One region of the Paenibacillus sp. PsM32 genome, then DNA from elsewhere that is predicted to be linked to it. Evidence: riboswitches for the same ligand, from Rfam matches in the RefSeq annotation. Region 1 holds a riboswitch; the other holds the start of a gene.
The links. A riboswitch is a leader RNA that binds a small molecule or an ion and turns the genes downstream of it on or off. The one in region 1 is predicted to bind glycine.

Region 1 (8,043 bases):
AGCTTAATTTTTCTGCAATATCGGCAATTCGCCAATCTGTCGTTTCTAACCACTTCTTCGCCTGATTCATTCGATATTCAGCTACATAATCACTGAACTTAATCCCTGTTTCTTTTTTGAATACACGACTCAAATACACGGGATGGAAATTAAGCTGTTCTGCACACATTTCTAATGACAAATCTTGCTCATACCGCTGATGAATCATCTGGATCATCTGATCGGCGATATTCATATATTGTGATTCTGCCTGACTTTGCAAAAACTGCTGTAACGGCTCAAATAACGAGTGTGTAAACCACTGCCTGATTTCTTCTACCGTCTGCAATTCTAGCAATTTATGAAGCGATGCTTTTTTGCCTAATACACTATTTACAGTTCCACCTTTTTGTTGCACAATCTCATAGACACGAGCTGCTAATTGAGTCAGCAACACCGGATAATCGCGAAAATGAATTTCTTTTTCCATCACATGAGTAATATACTCATCAAAGTAAAGAGGTGTCTGCTCGTAATCGCCATTTTGGAGCGATTGAATCACCCGATCTTCTAACTGCTTGAGCTGAGTATACACAGCCACTTCCATAGAAGTACTATGATCGATATCTTCAAAATGGATAATTAATTTGTTCCCCAGACTCATTCGTTGCTTGAGCGCTTCTAACCCTTCTCCATACGCATCAGGAGCACCTTGATAATGTTCAAAAGGACGACTAATCCCGATACTCACCGATAACGACAAATAGTCTTGAACCTGTGTACGCACCCGTTCTGCTTGAGCATGATACCATAAGGTCGCATCTTCATTGTCTACAGGTTCTACCAGAATACTGACTTGAGATTGTTCTATCAATACAGGGCTAAATCGATGCTCTGCCGAAATCAATTCAGACACCATATTATTAATAGCAAATAGAAGCAGTTCACGATCCGTCTCTTCATAACGTGTTCCTTGCACTGTATCAATCTGTAACACCAATACCGCCATAGAATGCACAGGTTCAGGAAATCCATAGATTTGACGACGACGTTCAAATTCATTAGCTGGAATCTGTCCGCTAATCAGCTTGATGACCGATAATTCACGTAACTGCGGGATTTGCTCTCGAATCTGCTCTTCAAGCTCTTTTCCTGTTAAGCGCATCCGCTCTACTTGTTCACCAATATACGCAAATTCATCTTGTCGCTTCACAGACTTTTTGTCATATCCAGTGAATGAATTGCTTTTGCCAAATGGAAACCGTAGCTGCCTGATCGTTGTAGACGATTGCTCTGCGTTCAGTCCTGCCTGATAATCTGCTGAATCTCCTGCTCCCAACAACTGCATTAATTTGGAGACAGGGGAATACATACGCCGACTGCTAAGAAAAGCTAACAAAGCCGTTAATAACAACATCGCTACACAGACACTAATTGTCAAAATCGCTATTTTTCGTGTCTGGGACGTAATTTGTCCTATTGATACCACAGATACATACACCCATCCATTTAATGTGGACGAAGAATAAGTTACGCCTACTTCTTTGCCTTCACTTTTCCAATTAAAAAATCCTTGTCGTTCCCCTTGTTCCACATGTTTAAACACTTCATTCTGCAAGCCTGGATATTGCGTATTCTGACCACTATCTAGAAATTCTTGTTGATATTGATCAAATACATAGATTTGTCCAAGACGAGTACTGCTGGTGACCCAGTTATCAATCTCATCATTAGCAATATCTAAAACTAACAGTCCACGTGGCTCACCAGTTGAAGGCAATAATGGAATTTTGAACACCATACTGACTACTTTGGTTTTCTTTTCGGAAGAGATCGAGGTTAATTCATTTTCAGTCATCATATCTATATTTGACGTATATCCGTTATTAGCGATAGAAGTATCTGTTACCCAGAACATACTATTTCGATTGTGTCGATAAGAGCGAAGCACAGCTTGATCGTCTGCATCAGACACCTGGCTAAATGATGTTCCCGATACCACCCAATTGTGTTCAAAGTTAATTAACCGTATTTGATCCAGCGATGTAATCGTTTGCAAATTATTAAAGCCTGTTGTTAAATTTCGTATCCTTTCAAAGTCTCCTGATTGTAACGGCTGTTTCATCGTTTCAGTCACTAATGGAGAATTAACATATTGCACTGCCGATAACTGTAACGTTTTGAGCACTTGATCTACACGTAATTGAGTCTCATTTAATAACTGTGCATTCCCATCCTGTACTTTTTGTTCCACATCACCGGCTGCTAATGTATACGAAAATATTCCGATAACCAGTACAGGTAACGAGCCCAATATCACCATAATCAAAAATAAACGATATAGATATTTTGACAACAATCTCCCCTCCAGATGTAGTCATCCCTATATAGAAGTGCAGTGCACATTTCGTACAAGATGGTACTATTGAATCTATGTAAAAAAATTCTATTTCTGCTTTATTTAATCATTCTATCGTATTATGCAGATTCCTCCAACCTAAAATTATAAAACATCCATACATACCAAAAAAGACTGATCGCCTGCTAGGCTTTCAGTCTTAATCTTGTTACAATACAAATAACTAGATGATTTCTACTTATTTTGTATGTATTCACTTTTTTTAGAACTTAGTCTTGTGCATGTTCAGCATATGCTTCTGCACTTAATAGACTGGATAAAGCTTCATCCAGATTACCACTAACTTTCACTTCTACCATCCAGCCACGTCCGTAAGGATCAGAGTTCACCAGTTCAGGTTCTGTTTCTAATTCAGGATTGAAATTAGTAATTGTTCCTGTAACCGGGCTAAAAAGATCAGATACGGTTTTAACCGATTCAATCGTACCAATTACAGCTTCAGAAGCAACTTCTGCACCTGATTGTGGCAATTCAACAAACACGATATCTCCTAGCTGATGTTGAGCAAAATCAGTAATCCCGATACGAACAGTATCATCACTAATGCGTTCTACCCATTCATGTTCTGCACTGTACAGCAATTGATCTTTAATCTCACTCATTGTTCATTCCTCCGGTTCATGGTTGTAATGTCTTCATGCACACAAGCGTATAGCAAGGCAGATTATACTGTCAATACTCTTGACATTGCTTTTTGAATCAAGTATTAATATAATATACATACATTCATTGCTGTTTCAATACTTAATGTTCGGAAATACATAACATCATATGTAGCGAATGAAAGTACAGGGAGAGACTGTTCAGAATCATGACAGCGCCGAAGGAGTAAGCCAGTAATGGTGAATCTCTCAGGTAAAAGGGACCTGTACCGGACGCAGCTCTGGAGAGAATTGGCATTATTCGGTCACCGACGATATCCGAATGATTACGCCCAATCACCCAAGGGGAAACTTGTTGCTTCTGACGTATTTAGAAGTGCAAGGTAACTCTCAGGTATCAAGGACAGGGAGAAAAAGAAATAGTTCAGGTATACGACCTGCTTATTTCCTTTTCTCTCTGTCTTTTTTTGTTGAGCTTTTAAGGTGTTTTGACCTTTTGTCTATTTCGCAACATATTGATAATCTTACTTTTTCGCCACAATACTAATTTGATGAGGTGACGATGATGACAACAGAATTGAAACGTACGCCTATTTTCCCTCTTTATGCTCAATCCGGTTCACCACGTTGTATCGACTTTGGCGGTTGGGAATTGCCTGTTCAATTTACAGGAATTCAAAAAGAACATGAAGCTGTACGTGAACAAGCAGGGTTATTCGATGTTTCTCATATGGGTGAAGTGATCATTTCAGGTGAAGGTTCACTTGCTTATCTACAGCAATTATTAACTAACGATGCTTCTCGTCTGCAAGATGGTCAAGCTCAATACACACTGATGTGCTATCCAACAGGCGGTGTAGTCGATGATCTACTTGTATACCGTCTAGGCGAAGAACATTACATGCTTGTGATCAATGCTTCGAATATTGATAAAGATATCGATTGGATGAAGCAGTCTTTACCTGCTCATGTCACACTTGAAAATATTTCAGAACAAACAGCATTAATTGCTCTGCAAGGTCCTCAAGCGGTTGCTATTTTACAAGCGGCTACGCAAAGCGATCGTTATGCTGAACTAGCAGGATTTTCTTTTATCGACAAAGCTGAAATCTTTGGTGTTCATGCTCTAATTTCTCGTACAGGTTACACCGGTGAAGATGGATATGAATTGTATGTATCTGCTACAGATGCTCCGGTGATCTGGGAACAACTGCTACAAGTTGGAGAACCACTTGGCTTGATCCCTTGTGGACTTGGCGCGCGTGATACGCTTCGCTTTGAAGCTCGCCTGCCACTGTATGGTCAAGAACTGTCCGCAGATATTTCTCCGCTGGAAGCTGGACTTGGTTACTTTGTCAAATTAGACAAAGAAAACTTTACAGGTAAAGATGCTCTAGTGTCGCAAAAAGAAAAAGGATTAGCTCGTAAATTGGTTGGAGTCGAAATGATTGATCGTGGTATTCCTCGTCCTCACTATCCTGTATATCGGGATGGTCGACAAATCGGCGAAGTGACTACAGGAACTCAATCTCCTACACTCAAGCGTAACCTTGGACTTGCTTTAATTGAAGCTGATAGTGCTGCTCTAGGAACACCGATAGAACTTGAGATTCGCGGTAAAATGCTCAAAGCTGAAGTAATCAAAGCTCCTTTCTACAAACGAGCATCTGCTGTCACTAAATAAAATCACAAGGCGACTGATATGTTGCCCCAAAGGAGTCTACCTTTATGAAATCGCATCGTTATATTCCCATGACACCACAGAATGAAGCTGAAATGTTAGAGGTGGTGGGCGCTTCTTCGATAGAGGATTTATTTACAGATATTCCGGCATCCCTTCGTTATCAAGGTACAATGCCGATGTCTGAAATGCTAGATGAGTATACACTTACTCGTCATATGTCCAGTCTTGCGGGTCAAAATGCAGATACAGATCGGTATACCAGTTTTCTTGGTGCAGGTTTATATGATCACCATTTGCCTTCTGTGATCAATCATGTGATTTCTCGCTCTGAATTTTATACAGCTTATACTCCATATCAACCAGAGATCAGTCAGGGTGAATTACAAGCGATTTTTGAATTTCAATCTTATATTTGTGAATTAACAGGAATGGCTGTTGCCAATGCAAGTATGTACGATGGTGCAACTGCTCTGGCTGAAGCGGCTTCTCTTGCAGCATCTGCTACAGGACGCAAAAAGATTATTGCTCTTTCGACGATTCATCCCGAGTCCCGCGGTGTTGTACGCAGTTATGCTCGTGGCTTGAATCTGGATGTAGTGGAAGTTCCTTATGGAGATGGAGTTACCGATATTCAAGTTCTTGCTGAAGCGATCGATGAACAGACAGCTGTAGTGCTTGTTCAATCCCCTAACTTTTTTGGCGGTATTGAAGCGATTCAAGCAGCGGCTGATCTAGCGCATGCCAAAGGTGCTTTGCTAGTAGTAAGTACGAATCCAATTTCACTTGGACTACTTGAATCTCCTGGTAAGCTTGGAGCTGATATCGTTGTTGGTGATGCACAGCCACTCGGAATCTCGATGTCATTAGGTGGGCCTACTTGTGGATTCTTCGCTGTTGCTCAACCGTTAATGCGCCGTATGCCAGGACGCATTGTTGGACAGACCAAAGATATCGATGGTAAACGTGGTTTTGTATTAACATTGCAGACTCGTGAGCAACATATCCGTCGTGACAAAGCCACATCAAATATTTGTTCTAATCAAGCATTGCTTGCACTGTGTGCATCGGTGTATCTATCTGTGATGGGTAGACAAGGTATGGTAGATGTCGCTGATCTGAATTTGCAAAAAGCACATTATGCTGCGCAAACACTATCTGCGATTCCTAATGTAACATTAGCGTTCCAATCTCCTTTTTTCAATGAGTTCGTGCTTGCTTTACCAGAAGGCACTTCGGTCGCTGATATCAATACTCAATTGTTAGCAAAAGGCATGATTGGTGGTTATGATCTAAGCTTGTCTTACCCTGAATTGTCCGGTCATATCTTATTCGCAGTCACAGAGAAACGTACCAAAGCAGAGATAGATCTATTGGCAACTGAACTGGAGGCAATCCTATGACAAACGAAACTGTAGTCCATGAGACCGTTACTTCTGTACAAGGCGCTGTTGTTACTGAAAAAGCTTTGATTTTTGAATTGAGTCAACCGGGTCGAATCGGTTATTCTTTACCAGAGTGTGATGTTCCTCGGATCGACGTATCTCAATTGATTCCGCAGGAAATGCTTCGTCAAGAAGAACCTGCTTTACCTGAAGTATATGAAGTCGATGTGATTCGTCATTATACCGAATTGTCCCGTCGTAACTTTGGCATCGATAACGGATTCTATCCACTGGGTTCTTGTACGATGAAATACAATCCTAAAGTGAATGAAGATGTAGCGCGATATGCTGGATTTGCCAAAATTCATCCGTATCAACCAGAACAAAGTATTCAAGGTGCACTGGAACTGATGCATACTTTGCAAAAAGACCTTGCTGCTCTAACAGGTATGGATGCTGTGACTCTACAACCTGCTGCTGGTGCTCATGGAGAATGGACAGGTCTGATGATGATTCGTGCGTATCATGAAAAACGTGGCGAACACCGTACCAAAGTGATCGTGCCTGATTCTTCGCATGGTACGAATCCTGCGAGCGCAACAGTCGCTGGATTCCAGACGATTACGATTCCTTCGACTCCAGAAGGTTTGGTCGATCTCGATGCACTTCGTGCTGCTGTTGGATCAGATACCGCTGCTCTCATGCTGACGAACCCGAATACACTCGGTCTTTTTGAAAAGCAAATCAGTGAAGTGGCTCAGATCGTCCATGAAGCTGGTGGATTACTGTATTATGATGGTGCCAATTCTAATGCGATTATGGGAATTACTCGTCCAGGTGATATGGGCTTCGATGTGGTTCATTTGAATTTACACAAAACAATGAGTACACCGCATGGTGGCGGAGGTCCTGGTGCAGGTCCTGTCGGGGTGAAAAGCAGATTGCTTCCTTTCTTACCTGAACCTGTAGTCGAAAAATTAGAAGATGGTACATTTACTCTTCGTAGCGGTTCGCCTGATTCGATCGGTCGTGTCAAAGCATACTATGGTAACTTTGGTATTCTAGTACGTGCGTATACGTATATTCGTAGCTATGGCCCAGAAGGTCTACGTAGAGTATCTGAATGTGCTGTGCTGAATGCGAACTATATGATGCACCGTCTTAAAGATCATTATGAAATGCCTTATACAAGCGTATGTAAGCATGAATTCGTGATGTCGGGTAAAGGGCTCAAACAGTACGGTATTCGTACACTGGATGTTGCCAAACGATTACTAGATTTCGGGTACCATCCACCTACTGTCTACTTCCCGCTGAATGTGGAAGAATGTATTATGATCGAACCTACCGAGACCGAAAGTAAAGAAACACTGGATGCTTTTATCGATACGATGATTCAGATCGCTGGCGAAGCGAAAGACAATCCAGAATTGCTACTGAATGCTCCTTATGGCACAGCAGTCAGACGTTTGGATGAAACGACAGCAGCTCGTAAACCAGTGTTGAACTGTGCTTGTAACTAAATAGCAACATACCAATCATCCCACCGACTTTTTATTTTGATCAAGTCGGTGGGATGATTTTTTTATAAGATGACTGATAATTGATATACTTGCTTTTTCTGGCTTGATTAACGATCTATAAAAGTCTCTATTCATCTATTATTTGAATCTATCAACTAATCATTTATACTTTAAAGCGATCGACCATAACATTTAATTCTTTAATATTTTCAGTGAGTAATCCTATATTGTCTGTTACCTGTTGTGACATTTTGATTTGATTTTCTACACTGGCAAGTACTTCCTGTGAACCAGCTGCTGTTTCTTCTGTAGTAGTGGAAGCCGATTGAATAAAGTCGATAATATGCTCTTTGTTGATATTCAATTGGGTGGTCATATCCTTCATGCCTACAATAAGACTGTTCATTTCTTGAATTGATTGACCAATTTCTATAAAAGCACCGCTTGTATTTTC
Region 2 (8,043 bases), 180 kb from region 1:
CTTTATCGAACGTTAATCGTCCCAAACAATTTCTTCCTGTTCTTCGTCATCAAGGTCAGCCTGAAAGTATGCTACAGCGAATCTGGAGACAATTGCAAGATGCAGGTTTGTCAGAGCAAGCTTATTTTTCAGCTAGCGGGTATCAAGCTGATCTGATTCGTGGGCAAATTGGTATCGATGCTACGATTATTGAAGAACCTGCGCAAAGAGACACGTTTCCGGCAATCGCTTTAGCAGCTTCATATTTATATCATCATGCTGGTGCTACACGTGATGAAATGATAGGAGTCATGCCGGTAGACGGTTATGCCGGTGACGAGTTTTTTGAGCATTTGCGTAAGCTTCCATCTATATTGGAGAAGTCTGGTGATGAGATGGTCTTAATGGGTGCTTCTCCAACGGAGCCTTCAGACAAATACGGATATATTGTACCATTGATGTCTGAACTGGTGGATAAGGAATATTTTGGGGTTTGCTCCTTTTTAGAAAAACCAGATATAATCACTGCCCAATCGTTAATACATAAAGGGGCATTGTGGAATTGCGGTGTATTTGCATTCCGCTTAGGATTTTTGCTAGACCATATTGAAAATCAAGGTTGGAACTCTAACTATAATGAATTGTTAAAGCACTATTTAGCATTACCCAAAACAAGTTTTGATCTAGCGGTTGTAGAAAAAACAAAGCATATATCTGTATTACCGTTTCATGGAGAATGGAGAGATTTGGGAACATGGGATTCATTAATTCGTGAAATGGATTTTGATGTGACCGGCTCAGGATATATCTCTCCTTTATCTCAAGATACTCGTATTATTAACGAACTCGATATACCGGTAAGTGTATGGAATGTTCCTAATGTGATTGTAGTGGCAGGGCCTGACGGTATTTTAGTGACCAATCGTGAAGATGCTACAGGCATTAAAGAGATGGTGGGACAGATAGAAATTGCTCCGCGGTTTGAAGAACGCTTTTGGGGCAAACAAACGATTATTTCTCATCGGCAAGATGAAGGCGGGCTGGAGACAGTGACCAAACGAGTCGTGATTACATCAGGTCGCTTTATCAGTTATCATGAACATAAATTACGTAAAGAAGTATGGACGATTATATCAGGTATAGGATATATCTGCCTTGATGGAGTTATCACGATGATCTCTCCAGGTGATGTTATCGTTGTAGAACCGGGGATGAAGCATTGTATTGGTGCTTCTGAAGGTGAACTGGAATTTATTGAGTCACAGATAGGCAAAGCTGTATCGGAGACTGACATTATAAGATACGAATATCCTGGAGTGACTCCAGATGGTTTGTTATCAGAAGGTCTTTCGGGTTAACCTGCTGTCCGTGGTAGAAAGGACCGTTAGTCATGAAATACAGAATACTTCTTTGGTTCCGATCTCCTTTGATAGGAACAATCATCTTAACGATCTTTGGCATAGCAGGCAATTATTTTAAATTGGACTTATCTTTAAATTTACGTTTTGCACTGGGCAGCGCAGCACTTCTGATTATTTTCCGGTTATATGGATTACGATTTGCTGTGCCTGCTTTACTCGCTATAAATATACCTTTTGGATTTGGCGGGTCTTATCTTTTTATGACCGGCTTGTTTGGTTTGGAGATTTTATTTTTGCATTTGTACTTCAAGCGATTTAGCAGAGGAGTTTTATTCAAAGCAGATCTGATCTTTTGGTTATGCATAGGTCTACCTCTGATATATGGTATGTATGAATATCGTCTTCATCCTATTGATATTCAAATGATCGCCTTGATTCTTCTTGAGCAAAGTTTTAATAGCATTATTAATTTATTGATTGCTTCGATTTTGTTAGAAAGTATTATGAGTCGTGTAGCGATAGGCAATCAGCCTATCTATTCGATTTCGCTGGGACGTATTATTTTTAAATATTTAATTGCCTTCGTTATCTTTACAGCGTTGTTATTATTAGTGGTTATCAGTCATCAACAATTTTATGATATTCAAGGGTTGTATTCTTCATATATGGAACGTTCTTCACAAGTGTATAAGCAAGATATACAGATTAGTTTGTCAGATATGCGCAAAACCAAACCGTTAATGAACATATATAAAAAGAACTTTTATATCGATTCAGTTGTCGTAAGCCCGTTAGGTACATCTATGTATAGCACGCTCAATAGCGAGACGACACAACAACTTGTAGAGTCTAGAAATGATGAATCTTTGATTATTTCTACTACCAAAGATGGAGCTACTATTTTTCATCATTTCCCTATAAATCGGTTAACGCTGATCGAGCGATGGCAGGAGTCGTACTTTGTTATGGATATTCCACTAGATCATAATTATCGATTAATTTTAAAATTGACAGCGGCGTTTTATTTAGAACGTATTTATATATTTTATATTCAAAGTATTACAACGATTTTGATTGTTATCGGGATAGCGATTTTGTTGGCAGGCCCGATTAGCCGTAAAATTACTAAGTCTTTACTGGAGTTAGCCAAAGCGTCTAACAATATTCCTGATAAATTGAGTAAAAATAAGCCGATAGATTGGCCGGATAGTAATATTGTTGAATTTCACGCATTAATTGATAACTTCAAATTAGTATCACTGGTATTAGAAGAGCAGTTTTTGCAAATTCAACATGATAAAGAGAATTTAGAAATTCGTGTAGTTGAACGTACATTTGATCTGGCAGAAAGTGAAGCTCAAAAAAGTGCTATTCTCAAATACGCTATTGATGGCATCATTTCAACAGATCATCAGAAAAAAATAACAGAGTTTAATCCTGCCGCTGAAAAGATGTTTGGCTATACACGTGAACAAGTGATGGGTAGACCATTATCGGAATTATTGCTACTAGATACGATTCCAGCAGGAGACAACAACTGCCCGGTCACAGCTATTCATGCAGACCGTACAGCTTTTCAAGTGGGATTAACACGCAGTGAGATTCTAGCCGAAGAATCTTCGTTCCAGACATTTTTTGTACATGATTTGACGCAACAAGAAAGAGCGCAAGCCGAGCGTTATGAACATGAACGTCAATTGGAAGTGCTGACCGATCGATTACGAGAAGAACAAGGCGCAGCAGAAAAACAAAAAAGTATTACCGGCAATTTACTGGAATCGGTACAAGAAGGCATTGTAATGTGTGACTCTCAAGGGATTATTTCATTTATTAATCCGACGATGTTATCACTATTTTCAATCAAAGATTATACCGGTTATCCTATCCAGCAATTGTTACGTGATATAGAAAGTCAACTGGTCACCGAAACGTCTTTATGGATTGAAAAGTTAGAGCGATTTTTGCAAGGAGAACACACATGGAATCAAGGCGAAATGGTGTTGTTACAAAATGAAAAGATTCTATCGCTCTATGTCACTCCAGTAACAGATACGGTGCAACAGATTGAACATGGTGTGATTCTTGTTTTTCGAGATCGCACTGAAGAAGAGCATATGAAGCAGATGCAAAATGAATTGATGAGCGTAGTCTCTCATGAATTGCGCACACCATTATCTGCAATGATGGGTTATATCGAAATGTTAATGATCTATGAAGACATGTCGATTGAAAAAAGGCATGCTTTTATAGAAACGATTCATCAAGAAGGACAGCGGTTGTCTCATTTAATAGATGATTTTCTAGATATTCAGCGAATCGAAGCTGATTATGCTGAGTATCATATGACCTATATTCCGCTATATGAAATGTTGCAAGGTATTTGTGATCAATGGAATCCAGAATCAAGAGACCGTATCCTGCTTCATCACGAAGGATTGCATGAAGTATTTATTAACGGCGATCAGCAACGCTTGATTCAAGTTTTTCGAAATTTGATTAGTAATGCTCTTAAATACTCTTCAGATGATTCGATGGTTCATATTGTTATCAACGAATTACAGGATCATATTTCGGTGTCGATCAAAGATTCAGGAATCGGGATTCCACCGGAAGATCATGGTCGCATATTCCAGAAATTTTTCCGGGCAAGTTCTGCTTCCAAGCACAATATCAGAGGAACAGGGCTTGGATTATATATTACAGAGCGGATCGTCAAAGATCATCAGGGTGAATTGAATTTTGTATCCAGACCCAATAAAGGTTCTACCTTTTCTGTGATTCTACCCAAACCGAAAAAGAACGATTCTATTCAGCACACTGAATAATATGCAATCATCTGATTCACTGCTCTGTCTGCTAGGGTACTTACAATAGGAAACGAGATAACGTTATCATAGAGCTACAACGTTTATCTTTAAAAGACAAATTCTGAAATATGGAGGCTTATCCCCATGGCAGAAACAAAATTAACCGGTAAAGTAGCAGCAGTAACAGGTGGCGGATCAGGAATAGGTAAAGCATCAGCGATACGATTTGCAGCAGAAGGTGCTGTTGTATATATGTTAGATCGTACGCCTGAAAATGCAGAAAAAACCAAAGCTGAAATTGAAGAAGCTGGCGGTAAAGCATATGTAATCGAATGCGATATTTCCAAGCCAGAAATGATTGAAAGTGCAATGAAACAAGTAGCGTCTGAAGCAGGTCAATTGGATATTGTATTTGCTAATGCAGGAATCAACGGTAGCAAAGCTCCTATTGAAACTTTGGAAATAGATGATTGGAATCAAACGGTGGAGATCAATTTGCGCGGTACATTTGCAACTGTAAAATATGCTATCCCTCATTTGAAAGAAAATGGTGGTAGTATTATTATTACAAGTTCTATCAATGGTAATCGTGTGTTCTCTAATGTAGGATTCTCTGCATATGCCTCTACCAAAGCAGCGCAAGTTGCTTTTATGAAAATGGCGGCATTGGAACTGGCTCGTTACAAAATTCGAGTCAATGCTATCTGTCCGGGAGCGATCGATACTGAAATCGATGATAATACGTATCCAAGTGATGATCTAAAAGAAGTAGAGATTCCTATGGAATTCCCTGAAGGTGATCATCCGCTTAAAGGTGAACCAGGCAAAATCGAAGAAGTAGCTAACCTTGTGCTATTTTTAGCATCTAGTGAAGCTTCTCATGTAACAGGTACAGAGATATTTGTAGATGGCGCTGAATCGTTATTAAGAGGATAGTTGTATCTACAAGTATATAAGATAAAATGTTCTATCGATTCACTAGCAAAATCCTTTTCCGAGCATATCGGGAAAGGATTTTGTTATGTCTACCACTTATTAGTTCTTTTTCAAATCAATCAATTGACAGTGTCAGGTGTGCTGAATTAAGCTAAAGATATTGAACGTATTCACGTTAATAAGATCAGGTCAATCACGTAAATAAATAACTGCACATGAAGATAGAGGGAGAGTCTGTGGATGTATGTGATCCACCACCGAAGGAGCAAGCTAACCATTTGGCGATGGTTAATTAATCTCTCAGGTACCCGAACCGCTATTGGATGCAACTCTGGAGAGAGCATATGAGCCACCCAAGGAGTACCACCGACAGTTGTGTTCGGTCTAAACTCTCAGGTAACGAGGACAGAGGAATAGGCCACGCGCAGGCTATTCACTGTCTTTTTTTGTGCGCGCATATTTTGGTGATAAGGGAGAAGAAAAATGATGCGATTTAAAAATGTATTTAATATTATTGGACCTGCAATGGTAGGACCGTCTAGTTCACATACAGCAGGAGCAGCACGTCTGGGTAGAGCAGCGCGACACTTTTTGGGCAAATGTCCTGAGCATGTACAGATTATTTTGTATGGTTCTTTTGCAGAGACGTATTGGGGACATGGAACAGACCTTGCTCTAGTAGGCGGTTTGCTTGATTATGATACCGATGATGATCGCTTACCGGATGCAGCTGAAGAAGCGGATCGTCAAGGCATTACGATTTCTTTTGATAAAGGAACAGGCAATTATCCTCATCCTAACTTTGTGCGTATTATTGTACAGAATGGAGAAGAACGTGCCGAAGTCGCAGGTGCTTCGATTGGTGGAGGTAATATTGAGATTCATGAGTTAAATGGATTCGATGTGCGCGGGTCGGGTCAATATCCGATGTTGGCAGTTGAACATATGGATAGTAAAGGAGTACTTGCTGATATTACACGTACACTGAGCGATGCTGAACTGAATATCGGATTTATGGATGTCGATCGCAAAGCACGTAGCGGAGAAGCGATGACTGTGATAGAACTTGATACTGTACCTGACCAGTCTGTGCTTAACCAGATTTTGCAATTGCCTTATGTTACCCGGGCAGCTGTGATTGATTTGAAGTAAACGAAGTTTAAAGGAGAGTGTGATATGCAATTTCGCACATTAAAAGATATTGTTCGGTTATGTGAAGAACGTTCACTAACGATAGCGGAACTGATGATTGAAGAGCAAGTGAAAGAAACAGGAGTAAGCGAGCAAGACGTTATTCAACAAATGACCGATTATTATCAGGTGATGAAAGAAGCGGTTGAGCGCGGAATCACAGAAGATACCGTTTCACGAAGTGGACTGACCGGTGGAGATGCACGTCGTGTACATGACTATATGTTAAGCGGAGATACATCGTCAGGCAGTGATGCGACGCGTGCGATGGCTTATGCATTAGCCGTATCAGAAGTGAATGCTTCAATGGGACGGATTATCGCTACGCCTACTGCAGGCTCATGTGGTATTATTCCGGGAGTATTTGTCAGTTCGCAAGAGCGTTTTGGTTGGGATGATACACAGATGGTACAAGGATTGTTTGCAGCCGGTGCTATCGGTTATGTCATTGCTAACAACTCTTCGATCTCAGGCGCAGAAGGTGGATGTCAGGCAGAAGTCGGTTCAGCAATAGGTATGGCCGCTGGAGCAGTGGTTGAGATGCGTGGTGGTACACCGGAACAAGCGATGCATGCTGTAGGGCTTGCTCTAAAAAATACACTTGGATTAATCTGTGATCCAGTAGCAGGATTGGTAGAGATTCCTTGTATTGTTCGTAATGGATTAGGTGCAGTAAATGCGTTAGCAGCGGCAGATATGGGGCTAGCTGGAGTACGTAGTGCTATTCCTTCAGATGAAGTGGTCGATGTCATGTTACAAGTCGGACGTTCGATGCCAAGTGAACATCGTGAAACAGCTCGGGGTGGACTCGCTCAAACACCAACAGGACGTAAAATTACGGAAGAATTAAGACGCCGTAGACAAGAGAATAAGAATTAACTAACAAAATATCCATTTATATGCATAATACCGAAAAGCCGTTTATAATAAAGCGGCTTTTTTCGATTTTTCTTCAAACCTTTCCTTAATATTCCGATAAATTGTTGTATAATTCGATATATACACAAATAAATTAGTAGTATAGTTATTCAACTTTTACCCTAATTTAAAGGGTACATACTAGTATGTATGGGTCTAAAGTATTGTATTTATTTTGAAATAAAGGTTCATACGATGTGTTTGGAGGTGAATACAACGTTATAGCTTGTTCGTTATGTCAACAAGCTTTAAATAATCTTATGATATTCAAAGTGGGGTCAACACACATGAGGCAGTATGTAGCTTGCTTGCTGATTATATTACTATTATGTACGAATGCGACAAGCGTTTCAGCCACTAGCACAGAAGCATTTACCGATATCAAACAATCGTATGCTTTTGATGCAATTACGTCATTATCCGCGCAAGGAGTCATTACAGGTTATGAGGATGGAAGCTTTCAACCGCAACGCTCGATTTCTAGACAGGAATGGGCGAGTGTTTTTGTTAAAAGCTTAAATTGGACATCCGAACCAGGAACAGTATTACCTTTTACAGATGTATCTCCCTGGGCTGTTCCTTATGTCAGTGCATTGTATCAACATCAGATTACGAATGGGATCAATGCAACCACATTTGGTGTAAAGCAATCGATTACCCGTCAAGACATAGCGGTCTGGTATGCTCGTTATCTAGGCTTAACCGATACCTTGCAAAAAGAAGGCATAGCTACATTTGCCGATCAAGCAGATATTTCAGATTATGCCAAGTCCAGCGTATGGCTGATGGAGCAGTTAGGCTTAATGCAAGGAAATGAGCAACATCTGTTTGCACCAAAACAGCCTGTTCAA

Region 2: it holds a riboswitch for glycine, as region 1 does, so the genes downstream of both, sdaAB (L-serine ammonia-lyase, iron-sulfur-dependent subunit beta) here and gcvT (glycine cleavage system aminomethyltransferase GcvT) in region 1, are expected to answer to the same signal.

The regions. Positions count from the first base shown of each region.
Region 1 is NZ_JARUWY010000005.1:75,172-83,214, reverse strand. It holds gene QCD85_RS11955 (helix-turn-helix domain-containing protein) at 1-2,335, opposite strand, end outside; gene gcvH (glycine cleavage system protein GcvH) at 2,608-3,000, opposite strand; glycine riboswitch at 3,179-3,276, shown strand; gene gcvT (glycine cleavage system aminomethyltransferase GcvT) at 3,566-4,684, shown strand; gene gcvPA (aminomethyl-transferring glycine dehydrogenase subunit GcvPA) at 4,729-6,084, shown strand; gene gcvPB (aminomethyl-transferring glycine dehydrogenase subunit GcvPB) at 6,081-7,589, shown strand; gene QCD85_RS11930 (methyl-accepting chemotaxis protein) at 7,753-8,043, opposite strand, start outside.
Region 2 is NZ_JARUWY010000005.1:253,303-261,345, forward strand. It holds gene QCD85_RS12710 (sugar phosphate nucleotidyltransferase) at 1-1,337, shown strand, start outside; gene QCD85_RS12715 (PAS domain-containing sensor histidine kinase) at 1,370-4,165, shown strand; gene QCD85_RS12720 (SDR family oxidoreductase) at 4,292-5,083, shown strand; glycine riboswitch at 5,299-5,409, shown strand; gene sdaAB (L-serine ammonia-lyase, iron-sulfur-dependent subunit beta) at 5,570-6,235, shown strand; gene sdaAA (L-serine ammonia-lyase, iron-sulfur-dependent, subunit alpha) at 6,260-7,153, shown strand; gene QCD85_RS12735 (S-layer homology domain-containing protein) at 7,480-8,043, shown strand, end outside.